2 linked regions of the Casimicrobium huifangae genome follow. The protein of the gene in region 1 interacts with the protein of each later gene in a pairwise test. Links are inferred from orthologs where the notes say so. Each region holds a gene or a part of one and is shown on either strand. Other genes may lie near its edges. The genes, in order: FKL89_RS00580 and recJ.

What was found.
Region 2: the proteins of FKL89_RS00580 (region 1) and recJ interact in binary tests that used the Escherichia coli proteins (3 or more experiments, as listed by UniProt). The link is inferred for Casimicrobium huifangae from one-to-one orthologs.

The regions. Positions count from the first base shown.
Region 1 is NZ_CP041352.1:127,280-135,417, forward strand. Bases 2,594-5,536 are described here. They hold FKL89_RS00580 (DNA topoisomerase III), read left to right. Parts: upstream 2,594-3,030; coding sequence 3,031-5,043; downstream 5,044-5,536. Other genes in these bases: FKL89_RS00575 (single-stranded DNA-binding protein), read left to right, coding at 2,594-2,761. In the rest of the region: FKL89_RS00560 (STY4528 family pathogenicity island replication protein), read left to right, coding at 1-620; FKL89_RS00565 (PFL_4669 family integrating conjugative element protein), read left to right, coding at 938-1,723; FKL89_RS00570 (DUF3158 family protein), read left to right, coding at 1,720-2,247; more of FKL89_RS00575, read left to right, coding at 2,321-2,593; FKL89_RS00590 (hypothetical protein), read left to right, coding at 6,143-6,355; FKL89_RS00595 (hypothetical protein), read left to right, coding at 6,377-6,769; FKL89_RS00600 (DUF5983 family protein), read left to right, coding at 6,982-7,719; FKL89_RS00605 (hypothetical protein), read left to right, coding at 7,814-8,092.
Region 2 is NZ_CP041352.1:3,181,540-3,189,734, forward strand. Bases 3,434-6,433 are described here. They hold recJ (single-stranded-DNA-specific exonuclease RecJ), read left to right. Parts: upstream 3,434-4,060; coding sequence 4,061-5,806; downstream 5,807-6,433. Other genes in these bases: FKL89_RS14365 (hypothetical protein), read left to right, coding at 3,434-4,064; FKL89_RS14375 (MmcQ/YjbR family DNA-binding protein), read right to left, coding at 5,797-6,126; FKL89_RS14380 (hypothetical protein), read left to right, coding at 6,253-6,433. Outside these bases: FKL89_RS14355 (DNA repair helicase YoaA), read right to left, coding at 1-23; FKL89_RS14360 (DUF349 domain-containing protein), read left to right, coding at 150-3,116; more of FKL89_RS14365, read left to right, coding at 3,132-3,433; more of FKL89_RS14380, read left to right, coding at 6,434-7,299; FKL89_RS14385 (Y-family DNA polymerase), read left to right, coding at 7,313-8,195. UniProt on the Escherichia coli protein: Single-stranded-DNA-specific exonuclease.

The sequences.
Region 1 (8,138 bases):
TCCCGTCACGGTTGCAGGTGATGGCCGAACGCCTCGCCAACCAGGACCTTACGGCCAGCGATAGTTATCCACAGGAAGACGCCATTCACGATTCCGAAGAAGGGGCTCCGAGCCTTCTTCGGAATGACGAACGCCCCACTACGGATTCCGAAGCAGGGCCGAAACCCGCGCCAGACGTCTCTCTTCGGAATCCGAAGCAGGCCCGTACAGTACGTAGTAGTTGTATTAATGAAATACGTACTACTGCGCAGGCGCGCGCACTGGACGATCTGCAATGGCCCAAGCGCTTTGCGCAACTGAAGGCGGAACAGCAGGCGGGTGCCAAGGTGGCATTGCAGCAGGTTGATGCCTCGCTGAGGCAGGACGTGCTGGACGAATGGGCCGCGCGTTGTAGCAACCACGGCATCCGCAATCCCGCTGGGTATCTGTTCGGCATCATCCAGCGGGCCATCCACGGTGAGTTCAATGCCTGGGCCAAGAAAGACCCGCCACCGGCACCCACTCAGCCAAACGAACGGCCACCACCCGCACCACCACCCCAAACGCAGGGTAAGCCGGTGCCACCAGAAGTCGCCAGGCAGCACATCGAGCGACTGCGAGATCTGCTCGCCAGCAAGTGAGACGACCGACAAGGCGGTGAAGTGGACGCCCATGGATGCCAGTAGAGCTATCCCCTGGGGATAGTTCCACCGTTGGGGCGGATGCCGTGCAGTCGCAGGCCTCGCCTCGAACATCTGCAGCAGCATCGGCGTTGTCCGCCCTGATCCCGACGTGCAGCGTTCGCTGGCGCTCCATGGAGCTATCCCCAGGGGATAGCTCGCGCCGCAGGCGGCCACCACGCGCTGAACCGGGGTCTGGCAGGTTTCGGTTTGTTGACTGACGGCCTTCCGCTTCCTGCCGAAGCTGACCGCTCCTTTCCACACAACGAGCGGACACCATGGCAACCAATGAACCTCTGCAACTGAATCTCGGTTCCCTGCGCAGCGCGATGTCGCTGACGCTTCACACCCACCACGCCTCGCGCATCTGGCATGGCCGTGCCGCCGCCGAGGGGCGACCCGGCATCGTCGGCCTGAACGGCTACATCGCCCAAATGAACAAGATGCGGCGCGGTTCGGAGCAGGACGACCCGTACTCGGACTGGTGGATGCTGCGCATCGAGGTCAAGCTCGACCAGACCAAGACCACGCTGCAATCGCTGCGCGAGCAGGTGGATCAGGCGCTGGCAAGCGTGCCGCCGGCACTCAGCCTGGGCGAGAACCTCAACGTGCAGCCCGTCAAGTTGCCGCTGTTCGTCAATGCGCAGCTCGGCTTTGCCGCCGTCTATCTGCTGGCCGACTACGACGACATCGCCCGCAAACTGATCCTCGCCCACCACACGGCGCTCATCGACCGCAGCACCTTGGAGCGCTGGCTCAACGAGGGCGCCCATGCACTGCGCAGCCTGTTCTCGCTGGCCCAGCAATACCGCTATTCGGGCTGTACGCGCGACGACTTCGTGTCGAAGAACGCCGCAGCACGGGCGGCGTTGGAGAAATTCGGCGAACTGCCGCAGGACGTGCTGGAAGGCACGCGCCGCTCGAAGTTCGCGCCGCCCATCGTGCGCCGTGGCCTGCAACAGCGTGCTGAGAGTCCTGCTGCAGCGCCTGCCCCCAACGACGAGGCCGCCACCGGCGCGGTGCCCGAGGTCGGCGCCGGCGAGGTCGAGGGCGAGCAGGCATGAGCGATCCGAACCGCGAACCCCGCTACTTCCAGGGCCTGCAACAGGCTGCCTTCATGAAGCTGGAACACGCTGCCTCTCTAAAAGGCCTTTTAAAGCCTTTTAAGGGTAAGGGGGATCTTGAGGGCTGGGCCAGCCAGTGCTTCGCCATGCGCGACGAGTTGATTGGCTTGGCGCAGCGGCAGGTGCTGCAACAGGCAGTCGGGCATCCCTTCCACCTGCTGCCCGTGGAGTTGGCCCAGCAAACCACTGGCGCAGGCACGGCGTTTTTGCGCTGGCGCAAGCACGACCGCTCAGCCATGGGCGTAGCCCTGTGGCAGGAATTGATGGCGAACATCGGCACGCCGGTCAACCTGTTGGCCGAGCTGCACGCGATTGAGCTTCAGCGCATCACGCTGAACATGCAGATCAGCCTGTTGCACACCTTGGGCAGGCAGGCCCAGGAGTGCGCCAGCAAGGCCGCCAAGGCGGAAGACGCCTACCTGCGCAGGCTCAAGTCCATCCCACCTGGAATGCGTGATCGGTGATGACACCGGACACCCCAGTACGCGCCCGACGCCGACGCGGCTCGGGTATTTCAATCACCATGGAGATTGCAACATGAGCACGCATTTTTGGGGCGAAGGCAACATTGGCTCCCCGCCCGAGTACCGGGAGTTCCCCAACGGCAACGACGAGCCGCGGCGCTTGCTGCGGCTGAACGTGTATTTCGACAACCCCGTTCCCACCAAAGGCGGCGACTTCGAGGATCGCGGCGGCTTTTGGGCGCCAGTGGAAATCTGGCACCGTGACACCGCGCACTGGAAAAACCTCTACCAGAAAGGCATGCGCGTGCTGGTCGTCGGCCGCATGGAGCGCGAGCCCTGGACGGACAACGAAGATCAGCCACGCGAGACCTGGCAGATCAACGCGCGCAGCGTCGGCATCCTGCCGTTCCGCATCGAGTCCGTGACCCTCAGCCCGAAGCCGCAGGATGCGGAGGCAAAGTCCCAGGCAGTCCAGGAACCGGCTGCGCCAAAAGAGCCGCGGCGTAGGAAGTGACCCGGCATGGGCCGGCCACTGTTCGCCGTTCCATGCTCTCGCGAGCTATCCCCAGGGGATAGCTCCATCAACGTCCACCGGCTTCCATGCGCTCCCGAAAATCGCGGCTCCCGGCCCGCACACCCCGGCTGCACGCCATCTCCGCCCCAGCCATTCCATCCTGTGAAAGTGGTCGCCACCGCTTGCGACTTGTTTGCTGCTGCCCCTGGCGGTGCCCGGCATCCTCGATTCCAGCAACTCAATGAACCACGGAAATCGGATGGACGGACATGCGGCTGTTCTTGTGCGAGAAGCCCTCCCAGGGCAAGGATATTGGCCGGATTCTCGGCGCGACGCGGCGCGGTGAAGGCTGCCTCAACGGCTCCGGCATCACCATCACCTGGTGCATCGGCCATCTCGTAGAAGCGGCAGCACCCGAGGTCTATGACGCGGCGCTCAAGCGCTGGTCGCTGGAACAGTTGCCCATCATTCCCCAGCAGTGGCGGGTCGAGGTCAAACCGAAGGCCGCCACGCAATTCAAGGTCGTCAAGGCGCTTCTGGCGAAGGCGACCCATCTCGTCATCGCCACCGATGCCGACCGCGAGGGCGAACTGATCGCCCGAGAGATCATCGACCTGTGCGGCTACCGTGGCCCCATCGAACGCTTGTGGCTGTCGGCGCTCAACGATGCGTCGATCCGCACCGCGCTCGGCAAGCTACGGCCGTCGTCCGATACGCTGCCGATGTATTACTCGGCGCTGGCGCGTTCGCGGGCAGACTGGCTCGTCGGCATGAACCTCAGCCGTCTGTTCACGGTGCTCGGGCGGCAGGCGGGCTACGACGGCGTGCTGTCGGTCGGACGTGTCCAGACCCCGACCCTGAAGCTGGTCGTGGATCGCGACCGCGAAATCGCGGCTTTCAAGTCGGTGCCGTTCTGGGCCATCGACGTGTCTTTGTCCGCAGAGGGTCAGGCTTTCTCCGCGCAGTGGGTTGCGCCCGATGGCTGCACCGACGACGCCGGTCGTTGTCTGCAACAGCCGGTCGCCCAGCAGGCGGCGCAGCAGATTCGTGCTGCGGGCAGCGCCCAGGTGGTGTCGGTCGAGACCGAGCGCGTGCGCGAAGGCCCGCCGCTGCTGTTCGACCTGGGGACGCTTCAGGAGGTCTGTTCCAGGCAGCTCGGGCTGGACGTGCAGGAGACATTGCAGATCGCCCAGGCCCTGTACGAGACGCACAAGGCCACGACCTACCCGCGCTCGGACTCTGGCTACCTGCCCGAAAGCATGTTCGCCGAGGTGCCCGCCGTCCTGGACAGCCTGCTCAAAACCGACCCGTCGCTGCGACCGATCATGAGTCAGCTCGACCGCTCCCAGCGTTCGCGCGCCTGGAACGACGGCAAGGTCACGGCGCACCACGGCATCATTCCGACGCTCGAACCCGCGAACCTCTCTGCTCTGAGCGAGAAGGAACTGGCGGTGTACCGGCTGATCCGGGCGCATTACCTGGCGCAGTTCCTCCCGCACCACGAGTTCGACCGTACCGTGGCTGAGTTTTCCTGCGGCCGACAGACGCTGGTGGCCGCCGGTAAACAGGTGGTCATCAAGGGCTGGCGTCTGGTGCTGGCCGAACCGCAAGCGGACGAGGACTGCGTCGACGCGGCGCGCAGCCAGGTGCTGCCCCCACTGCGTGAGGGCCTGGCGTGCCAGGTGGCCGAGGCCGAGATCAAGGCGCTCAAGACGATGCCGCCCAAGCCCTATACCCAGGGCGAACTGGTCAAATCAATGAAGGGCATTGCGCGCTTCGTAACCGACCCGCGCCTGAAGCAGAAGCTGAAGGACACGACGGGCATCGGCACCGAGGCGACGCGGGCCAACATCATCAGCGTGCTAATCGCCCGTGGCTACATCGTGAAGAAGGGTCGCTCCATTCGCGCATCGGATGCGGCGTTCACGCTGATCGACGCCGTGCCCGCAGCGATTGCAGACCCCGGCACAACGGCGGTGTGGGAGCAGGCGCTCGACATGATCGAGGCCGGACAGCTCACCCTGGACGTATTCCTCAGCAAGCAGGCCGCCTGGATTTCGCAGTTGATCGCGCAGTACGGCAGCATGTCCCTGTCCATCAAGCTTCCCCATGGGCCAGCATGTCCGCAGTGCGGCGCACCGACGCGCCAGCGCACCGGCAAGAGCGGCCCATTCTGGTCGTGCAGTCGCTACCCCGACTGCAAAGGCACGCTGCCGGTCGAATCCGGTACGCCCAAGCGTGGCGCTTCGCGCTCGCGTAGCAGCGGCCGCAAAGGCGCCTGACTGACTCCGTTTCCCGTGGGCCGCGCCCTGTTTCAAAGGCGTGGCCCGTGTCCCGCACGCCCCTGCGGGTCGCCCAGCGCGCAACGCCTTCTTGTCCGTGTGCGCGTCCCGTCCAGCCGTCCCCGGCTGCGGGACTTGAAGGTAGCTTTTCCGCGAACCGTCTCCCGCGTGTTCTGCTGGTCTGTGTTTCTCCCGCCCACTGCGAAGGGCCCCCCGATGGCTTGCCTGGCAGCGCGAGCCACCCGGAGACCCTTTGTGGTCAGCGGTATTCGGTGCCGGTGCCCACCGGCGCAAAAACGGGCTCCCTTTGTGCGCGGATGTGCGCCAGACGATGCCGGCCCCAGCCACGACATGGGCCGGGTGTGATTGCTGATGAGCAGACGGTTCTAGCGACGACCGGGCCTGCAACAGCCCACGGGTGGTTATTTCCTCCCGAGCCGAAGGTCAGCGAGCCTTCGGCGCCTTTATCTCGCCGATCAACGTTCCGAGCCAATGGCCGGCCACAGCAACAGGAAACCGACGCATGCAACAACCGGAGAAAGTACGAGCCGCGTTCGAGCGCGACCTTGGCAACAAGGTGCTGTTCATCAAGGGCGGCAAGCTGCTGTTCATCGATGGCATCAATCTCAAGGCCATCGCCGACCGTAAGGCGTATTTCGCTTCGCTGCGTGCGCGGCAGGCGCAACCCATTGTGGTCCTGGCCGAACTGGGACAGGACGAGGCATTCGCCCTGTGGAAGCAGCATGTGCTGGGCGACACGCCCGAGTGAGCCAACGCACCCAAGCACCCCCCTGACAGCCCGCACTCGATGCGGGTTTTCTGTCTCTGCGCCCACCAATCCGGGCTGGGCCGAATGCCGTTTTCCAACTGACGCAGCGCGCCCCCCGGACGAAGCTGCCCGCATGTTCGCTGATTCGTCAGCACATGCCAGCAGCCATGGGTTCCAGGCTGCCGCGGGTTCTTCCCGCGTAACCCGCCAGTCCGTATCGCATCAAGTCTGCGGACGCGCGTCCCCGTGACGTCGATGCTTTTTATCCACCGCGTGCGGGAGCTGCCATCCCGTGAGGGACAAGGCCCCGCTTTTCCAAGGAGCCTACCCATGTCCCACAAAGCCTCTTTCGGCCAGTTGGCCTTGACCTATTGCGGCAAGTTCCTGCCGCTCGAAGTCCTGCAAAGCGCCGCCGGCCACTACATCGGCACGCGCGATACCGAAGGTCCCGTTTCGCGGGAATCGCACGAGTACTTCCGCAGCCATGCAGCGGCTCAACGTGCCCTCGAAAGAGGCGGCTGGTCCCAGCTCGCCATTCCCTGATCCAACTGGAGGAATCACGCCATGAATCAACTGCTGCCGCGAGAAGTCGTCGATCAGATCATGCGGGAAGAGCAGCATTTCGCTGCCGCGCCCCAAGCCTTCTTCGAGGCATGGAAGCGTGGTGCCGAGATCGCTGGCCCCGAATGGTTTGGCGACGGCACCCGTGACGGCCTGAACCAGGCCAAGAGCAAGTGGGATCTGCGTCCCAACATGCTGCGGCTCAACGATGCCCTCGGTGTCCTGAGCAGCGGGCAACGCATGTTTCTGTCCGCCATGGTCAGCTTCTACAACGCGCACGAGGGCGGTGCCATGCTCAAACGCTGCCACTTCCACGGGCTGTCGGACTTCGACGGTCTCGACTTGGAACGCCGCAAGGTCATTGCCGACTTGATGCTGAACTACAGCGGCTGGTGAACCCGTTTCCGGCACACCCCCGTCTTTTCGTTCCCCACGAGGGACATGCGCCCACACGGCCATGTCCCTCGATTTCCTTTCCGTTGCCCAGCGTAAAGCGGCTGAATCAAAGCCAACGATCAGCGTCGACTGACGCATTTTCCCTTTTCAACCCACCGGGTCCAATTCCCGGTGGCGGGAATTGGCTCCATTATTCAATCTGGAGAGTTCCCATGTCCCAGAATCCCAATCCCTTTCTCCGCGGCTACTGGAATTTGAAGATCGTCCGCACGCTGTCCATCAGCTACGAGGACGGAAGCCCGCATGTCTGGCGAAACATCCACCCGAGCCAGCAACACCTTTCCGACGAGGAATTGATTTCATCGTCCTGCATCGTCACCAGCGATTTCGCGGTGGTCACGAACGGCTCTGAACCTATAAGCGCCGAGGTGCTGGCCGAATGCGATGCCGATGAAGGCGTTAACGGCGAAGGCGTGATCGGTGCCGTGGTCTATGCCATTCATGGCGAGGACTTCGACGGTCGCCTGATCCACGTCGGTGACAGCTATTCGGTCGAGGCCGCGCGGGAAGTCGTGCAGCGCCTGAGTTTCGAGACCGGCTACTACAGCCGATGCTGGGAGATCAGCAGCGCGCACATCAGCCAGGAAACCGGCCTGTACCTCGCCAATCTGGCGGACCTTGCCACGCCGGAGGCCTTTCTGTTCATCGCCTTTCGGGTTCCGTACAGCCCGGCGATTGGCGTCAAGCTGATCTCCACGCCCTGGACGGACAAGAACCTGGAATACGCCGAGGGCATCACCGCCGAGCAGCTTCGGCAGGAGCACCGCAGCAAGGGCATGCCAGACGACCTGGCGAACATCCTGGAACTGGCTGGCCAGGCCGATGTGCGCATCCTCATCCTCGACGCTGACGCGCCCGTGTTGCTGGGCCTGCCGCTGGCCGAGCCCTAGCAAACACACCACGCGCCCACCTTCCTCTTTGCCCTCCATGCCAGCCTGTCTCCTTTCTGGGAGCCGGGCTGGTCCTATTTCATAGGAGCACTTTATGTTCCCCGACCTCATCTCGCCCGCGCGCGACTTCGAGCATCAGCTTGGAGCCTGCGTCAACGCCATGGGCCAGGACGACGCCATCGGCCAGATCCTGGTATTCGAGCGCTTGAGCGGCATGCTGCACATGCGCCATATCGCCAGCGCCGATCTGGCAGACACCGACATTGATGCCTACGAAATGGTCGTCTTCGACGGTGGCAACACCGGCGGCGACACGTGGAAGCACGTGTTCTTTCCACGTCAGCGCGAACACTACTTCGTGTGCCAAGCCTGACCACCCAGCCCCTTTCGAGGGGCCTTTTCTTGTCGCGGCGCAGGAA
Region 2 (8,195 bases), 3.1 Mb from region 1 along the record:
ATGCGTTCGAGTTCTGGGATCACCGGGCGATTGTAGGCGGCGACCACCTGCCAGACCGACGCGGTGCAACCTGGCTGACTCTGTGTCAACTCGCGAATCGTGCCGGGCGCCTAAAATCATTGGTTCCACTGAATTCACCGACCACTCACGTGCTGAAATCGCTTTTCGCGGGTACGCCGAAATGGCAAAGCCCGAACGCCGACGAACGGCTGACCGCTGTTGCAGATCTTGCAGCAGATGATCCCGCCCTTGCCACCCTGATCGCGTCCGACGCTGATGCACGTGTGCGTGCCACCGCTGTCGGCCGCACGGTTGATGTCGCCTCGCTGAAAACGGCGCACAACGATGCCGATGCCAGCGTGCGCGCTGCTGCGGCGTCGCGCTGGGGACATCTTGCCGCCGGTGGTGCACCGAGCGACGATCTGCCGCTGGCGGTGATTGCCGCTGCGCTGCGGGACGATTCGTCAGACGAGTGGAAAGCCGCCGCCGCGAAGGCTGCGTCAAGCGACCTTACCGCGTGGCTTGCGTCAAGCGCAACGCTCGGCAGCAAGCTCGATGCCATCAATGCAGCCACCGACGTCGCCCTGCTCGACAAATTGCACCTCTATTGGCGCGACCACGACAAACGGCTTGGCAAGGCCTGTCATGACCGCATGGAAAGCCTGCAATCGCGGGACAAGGCCGCGCAGGAAGCAGACGTACTGCTGGCGCAGATGCAGAGCTGGTCGGATGCCGACGAAGTGCCGCTGACCCGGCTGGTCGACACCCAGCGGGCCTGGGCCAAGCTGAGCGTTGACAGTGAACGCAAAACACAGTTTGACACCCTGCTCGCGGGATTGCAGCGCAAGATGCAGAACGAAGCTGTCGCGCGCCGCATGCACGAAGCGCTCGCCATGCAGGTAGCCGGGCTGTCACTCAAGAGCAAGAAGGCCGCTGAGCTCGGCAATGATGAGCTGACCGCGCTGGCGACCGAAGCTACCCACGCACAAAGCTCACCTGTACTCGATGCTGGCCTCGCGCAGCAGCTGCAACAGGTTCATGCTGCCATTGCCGCCGAACAGCAACTGCGCGAGCGCAATACCGCCGGTGAGGCGCTGCTGGCGGCGATGCCGGTGCGTCCGGCTCCGGTCAAACGGGCTGACAAGCCCGCCGCGAAAAAGGACAAGAGCAAGGCTGACGCGCCGGTGGCGGTCGAGACGGTGGCAGCAGCGGAACCCACGCAAGCAGAGGCGGAAACCGTTGCCGAACCCGGCGCTGATGTTGCAACACCCACCGCCACCACAGTGGCAGCGTTGCCTGAGACTGCGGCAGACACAGCTTCCGAGCCCGCAGCTTCGACCACCGAGGTCGCTGCAACCGAACCGATGGCAGCGAGCACGACAGATGCGCCTGTTGCCGCTGCTGCCACCGAAGCGACTGACACCGCTGAATCGGCTGCTGCTGGTACATCCGTAGCGTCGGAGCCATCAGCAGAAGAGCAGCATGCTGCGATCGCCGCCGCCCAGCAGCAAAGCGCCTATGAAGCAGCGCACGCCGAATGGAAGGCAAAGTGGGCAGCCTGGCTCGCCACGGTCGATGCCACCACGCGCGAACACTTCGAGAAGCGTCTGCACGCGCTGGAAAAGCCGGCTGCCGCGCCCCGGCCTGAGCGTACGGTGGTACCGCGCGCAGAGGATGCCGATCTTGCCGCCGCCAATGAGGCATTGACCAAGCTGGCCGAACTGATTGCCGCGGGCGATGTGCGTGGCTCCCGTCACGCTGCGACCAGGCTGTATCAGCAGTTCACTGCCAAACGCTTCCCGAAACTCGAAGAGCAGCGCCTCAACGAACTGGACGGTGAGGTCAAGCGCCTCGAAAGCTGGCTCAAGTGGAGTGATGGGCAGGCGCGTGACGGCCTGATGGCCAAAGCCGAGGCTCTCAAGGGCTCGCCACTGCCGCCTGACCAGTTGGCGAAAGAAATCCGCGCCATCCAGGACGAATGGAAAGCGCTGGACAAGAAAAATGGCGGCGCGCCGAAGCCCAAGTGGGACAAGTTCAACGCAGTCTGCAAGGAAGCCTACGCCCCGGCCAAAGCCCACTTCGACAGTCTGCGCAAACAGCGCAACGAGAACGCATCGGGTCGTGAGAAGATCATCGACGCGATGGCTGCACTTGGCGATGAAGCCGCCGCCCCCCTCACCGAGGGGCAAACACGCGACTGGCACGATCTGGAAAAGCGCAAGTCAGCCCTCTTCGACCAATGGAAGAAAGGCGGTGGTGTCGCCAACGCCGCGTGGAAGGCGCTGGACGAGAAATTCGATGTCGCCCTCAAAAAACTCGACAGCGCCCTCGATGGCGCGCGCGAGCCCGAGATTGCGCGGCGCAGGCGCCTGATCGCACAGGCCGAGGAATTAGCCAAGGCAACGCCGTCGCGCGAGACCACCGACGCCACCATCACGTTGCAACGTCGCTGGGCTGCCGAACGTCCGCAGAACCTGCCACATCTGCGCCGCAAGGACGAGCAGAAGCTGTGGGACGACTTCAAAAAGCACACCGATGCCGTGTTCAAAGCGCGTGACGCCCAGCGCGACCAGGTGAAAGCGCAGTTCAGCGAGGCGACCAAGGCACGCTACGCCGTGATTGACGAGGTCAAGGCGCTGGCGAATGGCGATGACGCCAAGGCGATTGATGCTGGTATTGCTGCCACGCGCACGAAGTGGCGCAATCTGCCCTTCGTCGAGCGCGAAAAGGCGCGCGATCTCGACCGCAAATTCGACGACGCGCTGGTGGCGGCGAAGAAGCGCGCCACCGTGCTGTCGCGCGGCAGCGTGATCGAGGCGATGAAGAACACACTCGCTGCGATCACTGCCACCGAAGCCGCCGACAAGACTGCGGCAGCGCTGGTGATTGATGCCGAGCTGATCGCTGGTATTGATTCACCTGCCGAAATCGCCACCGCTCGCCGCATGCAGCAATTGCGCTGGCTGTCGGAGCGCCGGCAACTGCCGACCGCGCCTGACGCCAAGATCACCGCCATCCGCACGCTGCTTGGCGCCTTCAACGCCACTGGTGCCAAGATCACCCTCGGTGAACGTGAGCGGTTGACGCGGGCGATTGAGGCGGTAGGCGCCGCCTGACGCGCCGTCCTGCCCTTGGCCAACGTCTTACTGCTGCCCGGAGCCTTGCCTCATGATCAGGCAACGCTCCGCGCCTTGACCGAGGGTTTGCCACCGCATCCGGCCCTTGCTGCAAAGTTGCGCGGCGCCAGTGTCGCCAAGCTCGAAGGCTCGTGGAGTGATGCGGAACGCGCGGCGGGCAGTTGCACCGGTGATTTGCCTGGCGGGTTGCTTTTGCACGCCGCTACCGTCAACACGTTCACCAACACCGCAGCCACGCTTGCAGTTGCATCACCTCTGTCTGCGGCGCTGGGTCTCACCGATCTAACGCCACTGGATCCTGGCACGCTGCAACTCACGGACGCGGAAGCGCGAGCGCTCTGCGATACCTGTAGCGAACACCTGCGGGCAGAAGACATCGACCTGACTTTCGTCGATGCCCACCGCTGGCTGATAAGCTGCAATCACCCCGTCAATGTATTGACCGAACGTCCTGACTGGCTGATCGGGGAGAACCTGCGCCCCAACCTGCCACGCGGCACTGACGCCCGTCTGGTGGAGCGCTGGATGAATGAGCTGCAGATGCTGCTCTACACCCATCCGGTGAACATCGCCCGCGAGGATCGCGGCCTGCCACCAGTCAATGTGATCTGGCTCTGGGGTTTCTCGTCAACGTCGGCCACTGGCACCGAGGCTACTGAACCGTACGTAGCCATCACGACAATTGCAGACTTCGCAACGGCGTTGCGCAACGGTGATCTGACCGGCTGGCAGCAGGCATGGTCTGCCCATGCAGAGGCCATTCTCGACGCCGACCAGATCATTTTCGGTGACAACCATCCACTGTTGAGAGTCACGCCGAACAAGCCGGGCATCATGCACAGCCTGTTCGCCCGCTTCGCTCGACCACCCGCGCTCGCCGGAACGCTTGCAAGTCTGCGCGAGCAAGTTGCCGAAGTCCGGTCATGACAGCCCATACCGGCAGCGCACCCTCGCTGCGACGACGACCAATTGACACCGAGGCCGAGCAGTCACTGCGCACGCAGGGAATTTCGCCACTGTTTTCACGGCTCTATGCGGCACGCGGCATTGCCAATGCCAGCGATATCGAATGGAAACTCTCGCAACTGCCGCCGCCCAACTTGCTCAAGGGCATCGACGCCGTTTGCGAGCGTCTGCTCCGGGCCATCGGCCAGCGCGAACGCATCCTGGTTGTTGCCGACTACGACGCTGATGGCGCCACCGCCTGCGCTGTTGCCCTGCGTGGCCTGCGGGCGATGGGGGCCGAGGTTGGCTACATCGTGCCCAACCGCTTTGAGTATGGCTATGGACTGACGCCGGAAATCGTGGCGCTCGCGGCGCAGGAATCGCCGCAGGTTATTGTCACTGTCGACAACGGCATCGCCAGCGTCGAGGGCGTCGCAGCAGCGCGCGCGCTGGGCATCGACGTGGTCGTGACCGATCACCATCTACCCGGCGCGACGTTGCCCGACACGCCGACCATCGTGAACCCGAACCAGCCGGGTTGCACTTTTCCGAGCAAGGCCATCGCCGGTGTTGCCGTGATGTTCTATGTGCTGCTGGCTTTGCGTGCGACGCTTCGCGAACGTGGCGTGTTCAACGCTGACACGCAGCCCGACCTGAATGGCCTGCTCGACCTCGTTGCGCTTGGCACGGTAGCCGACGTGGTGCCGCTCGATGCCGTCAACCGTCGGCTGGTCGAGGCAGGGCTGCGCCGGATGCGCGACGGCAAGGCCTGCGCCGGTGTCAACGCGCTGTTCGAGGTCGCCAAGCGCGATGTGACACGAGCAACCGCCTATGACCTTGGCTTCATGCTCGGTCCACGGGTCAACGCAGCTGGCCGGCTTGACGACATCTCGCTGGGCATCGAGTGCCTGACTACCGACGACCCCGCCCGTGCCACCGAAATTGCTGGCGAACTTGACCGCCTCAACCGTGAACGTAAAGGCATCGAATCCGGCATGCGCGACGAGGCGGACCGCATGATCGCAGCCAGCATCGACGCCACGCAAAAGAGCATCGTTGTCACCGATCCCACCTGGCATCAGGGCGTGGTGGGCATCGTCGCCGGACGGCTGCGCGAGCGGCATCATCGGCCCACCATCGTGTTCGCACCGGGCGACGAGGGCGAACTGAAGGGCTCGGGCCGGTCAATCCCCGGTTTTCATTTACGTGATGCACTTGACCTCGTATCCAAGCGCGCGCCGGCGGTGATGCGCAAATTTGGGGGCCACGCGATGGCTGCGGGGCTCACCATCGCCCAGGCCGATTTCAGCGCTTTCGCAATGGCTTTTGAGCAAGTCGCGAATGAGTGGCTCACTCCTGAACAACTGGAGCAACGGGTCGATAGTGACGGGTCGTTCGATCTCGCAGAGTTTGACTTTGACACCGCCGAAGCCCTGCATCGTCATGTCTGGGGGCAGGCCTTTCCGGCGCCGATGTTCGATGACGAATTCGCCGTGATGGATTCGCGCATTGTCGGCCTCAAGCACACCAAGCTCAGGCTCAAGCGCTCAACTGCGGGCGGCCGTAACGCACCGGCGCGCATCTTTGATGCAATCCGCTTCAACACCACCGAGCCGCCACCGCAGCCAATGCGAGCCGCGTACCGCGTGTCGCTATCGGAGTATCAGGGCGCGCAGCGGCTGGAGCTCATCGTGGAGCATTGGTGGCCTGCAAATCAGGTCTGAGCGGCCAGTTTTTTCGGGGCCTTTGCCAGCCAGGCCTGGCGGATCAGTTGCTGCACGACTTCGGGGTTTGCATCACTTAGTCTGATACGCACGCCAACGACCTTACCACCCCACAACAGTTTCTCGACGAACTCGGGATGCAACGTCAGCGCAACCTCGCGCGCCTGATCCGGCACGAACACATGAATGTGCGTCTCCTCCGGCGGGATGGTTACAAAGATCTTGCCGCAAACGCGGAACGATGTGTAGTGGAAATGCGGCTGCTCTGCCACTTCGGACAGCGACAACGCAAATAGACGCACAGCAGCGATTGGCATCATGCCCGGACATTAGCCCCCGCGGCATGCAATGGCAACCATTGATGTGTCGTGCGAAACGACAGATGTCTTGGTAGCAATTCAGAGCAAAGGTCAGAAAAAGCAGCTTGGCGCTTATCTGAACAGGCCGTGGCGACGAAGCTCGCGGCGATAACTTCTGAAGTGCAGGTGAAATTGCACGCCGTCAAAATACTGTATAAAATTACAGTTATGAAGGCGCAGTTTTTCACTCAACTTGCTGCTAGTCACCCTGTACTGCGCGATCATGTGCGATTGGGAGCAGAGACCTCCACCAGCACAGCGAATGGCGCGGTATCAGGCAATAACGGACTCAGGGGCGTAGCCAGCAGCTTTGCTGTACTGGATGCCTATCTGCCATGGCAGGGCTGGCCTGCGGGCGCGATGACCGAAATCATGACCGACGCATCCGGGTGCGGTGAACTGTCATTACTGCTGCCTGCAATGGCGCGGTTGACCCAGCAAAAGCGTCCAATTCTTTGCATCGGCGCGCCTCATGAATTGTTTGCACCGGCTCTGGCGCAGACAGGTGTTGACCCGGATTACGTCACGCAAATTCATTCAGCCAGCTCATCATCAAAACACTTCAAGGAGAACTTGTGGTCCGCCGAACAAGCCTTGCGAACTGGGCTACCGGGCATAGTGGTGCTGTGGACTCCTGCGCACTCGATATTGACACCGGAAATCTTGCGACGGTTGCATCTGGCGAGCCTGGCGGGCGCAGGCAATGCGCCTGCTGCGACGACGCCCCCTGTACTGATTCACTTCCGTGGCGCCTCATCCATGTCGCAGCCCTCACCGGCCTGGTTGCGCTTTGGCTATGCGGCGGATGATGCACATATTCGTCTGCAAATCATCAAGTGCCGGGGGCGTGAACTGACGCGACCACTTATTACGCTGGATCGTGCCGCAGTGCAGGCCAGACTTTATCGGCAAAGGGTCGCGTCACAGCTGCTCGATAGCACTGTCGAATTTGGCATCACGTCCCTACCGCACATTAACGCAGCAACCCAATACGCCTCAACAACGTTCGCAGTCATTGCAGCAAACGCAACACACGAGGCGAAAGAAAAATCGGGCCGGGCCAACACGCAGCCGAGCCATTCCGAAGATCAGCACGCTACACACCCACCTATTTCCACCAGCACGGCGCACTAGGGCGTGTTAAGCAATGTGGCTGGCGGTTCACGTCCCTCATCTGCCTCTGCAGGCACTGTCGGACTCTATTCAGCAATCGGTCCCAGCCCTGATTTTTGACCGGGTCGGGCGACGTGATGTCGTAATCGCCTGCACCCGTATCGCCGCAGAACTTGGCGTCAAACCCGGGCTGCAACTGGCTGAGGCTCACGCACTAAGCAACCAGCTTGTGGCCCTGCCCCGTAATCCAGGACGCGAGACGGAATGCCTGCAACATCTGGCCAACGTACTGGCGGTACTGACGCCCAACATCCACATCAGCGATGACTTTGGCCTGCTTCTTGAAGTTGGCTCTTCGCGCGCACTATTCGATGGCTACGAGAAGCTTCTGCGCAACGCCATCGTGCTGGTTGATGCCCAACGCCTTCGCGCGAACCATGTGCTTGCGCCAACCGCTCGTGGCGCACGCTGGCTGGCAAAAGCACACCGGGAACTGCTGATCGAGGAGCAGATTGACGAATGGCTGGACGATCTGCCAGTCAGGTGCATGGATATCAAACCTGATCTCATCAAAGCTCTCGGCGAGCTCAATCTGCATTTCCTGTCGTCAATCCGCCGTATTGAAACTGCCGAACTTAACCAGCGTTTCGGCACGGAATTGACAATGGCACTCGATCACGCCTACGGCAAAGTCTCATGGTCGTTGCCATTCTGGAAGCCTGCACAGGCCTTCCACCAGTATGTCGAATTTCTGGAGCTTGTCACCGACCAGCAGCACTGGTGGCCTGGCGTCTCCGTTCTTCTGCATCAATTGCAGGAGTTCCTGCGACTGCGTTCGCAAGCAGCAATATCAGTTTTGTTTTCATTTTCAAACGGTCGCCAGCAGACGAGCCAGCTGAGTTTGGCATCAGCTCATG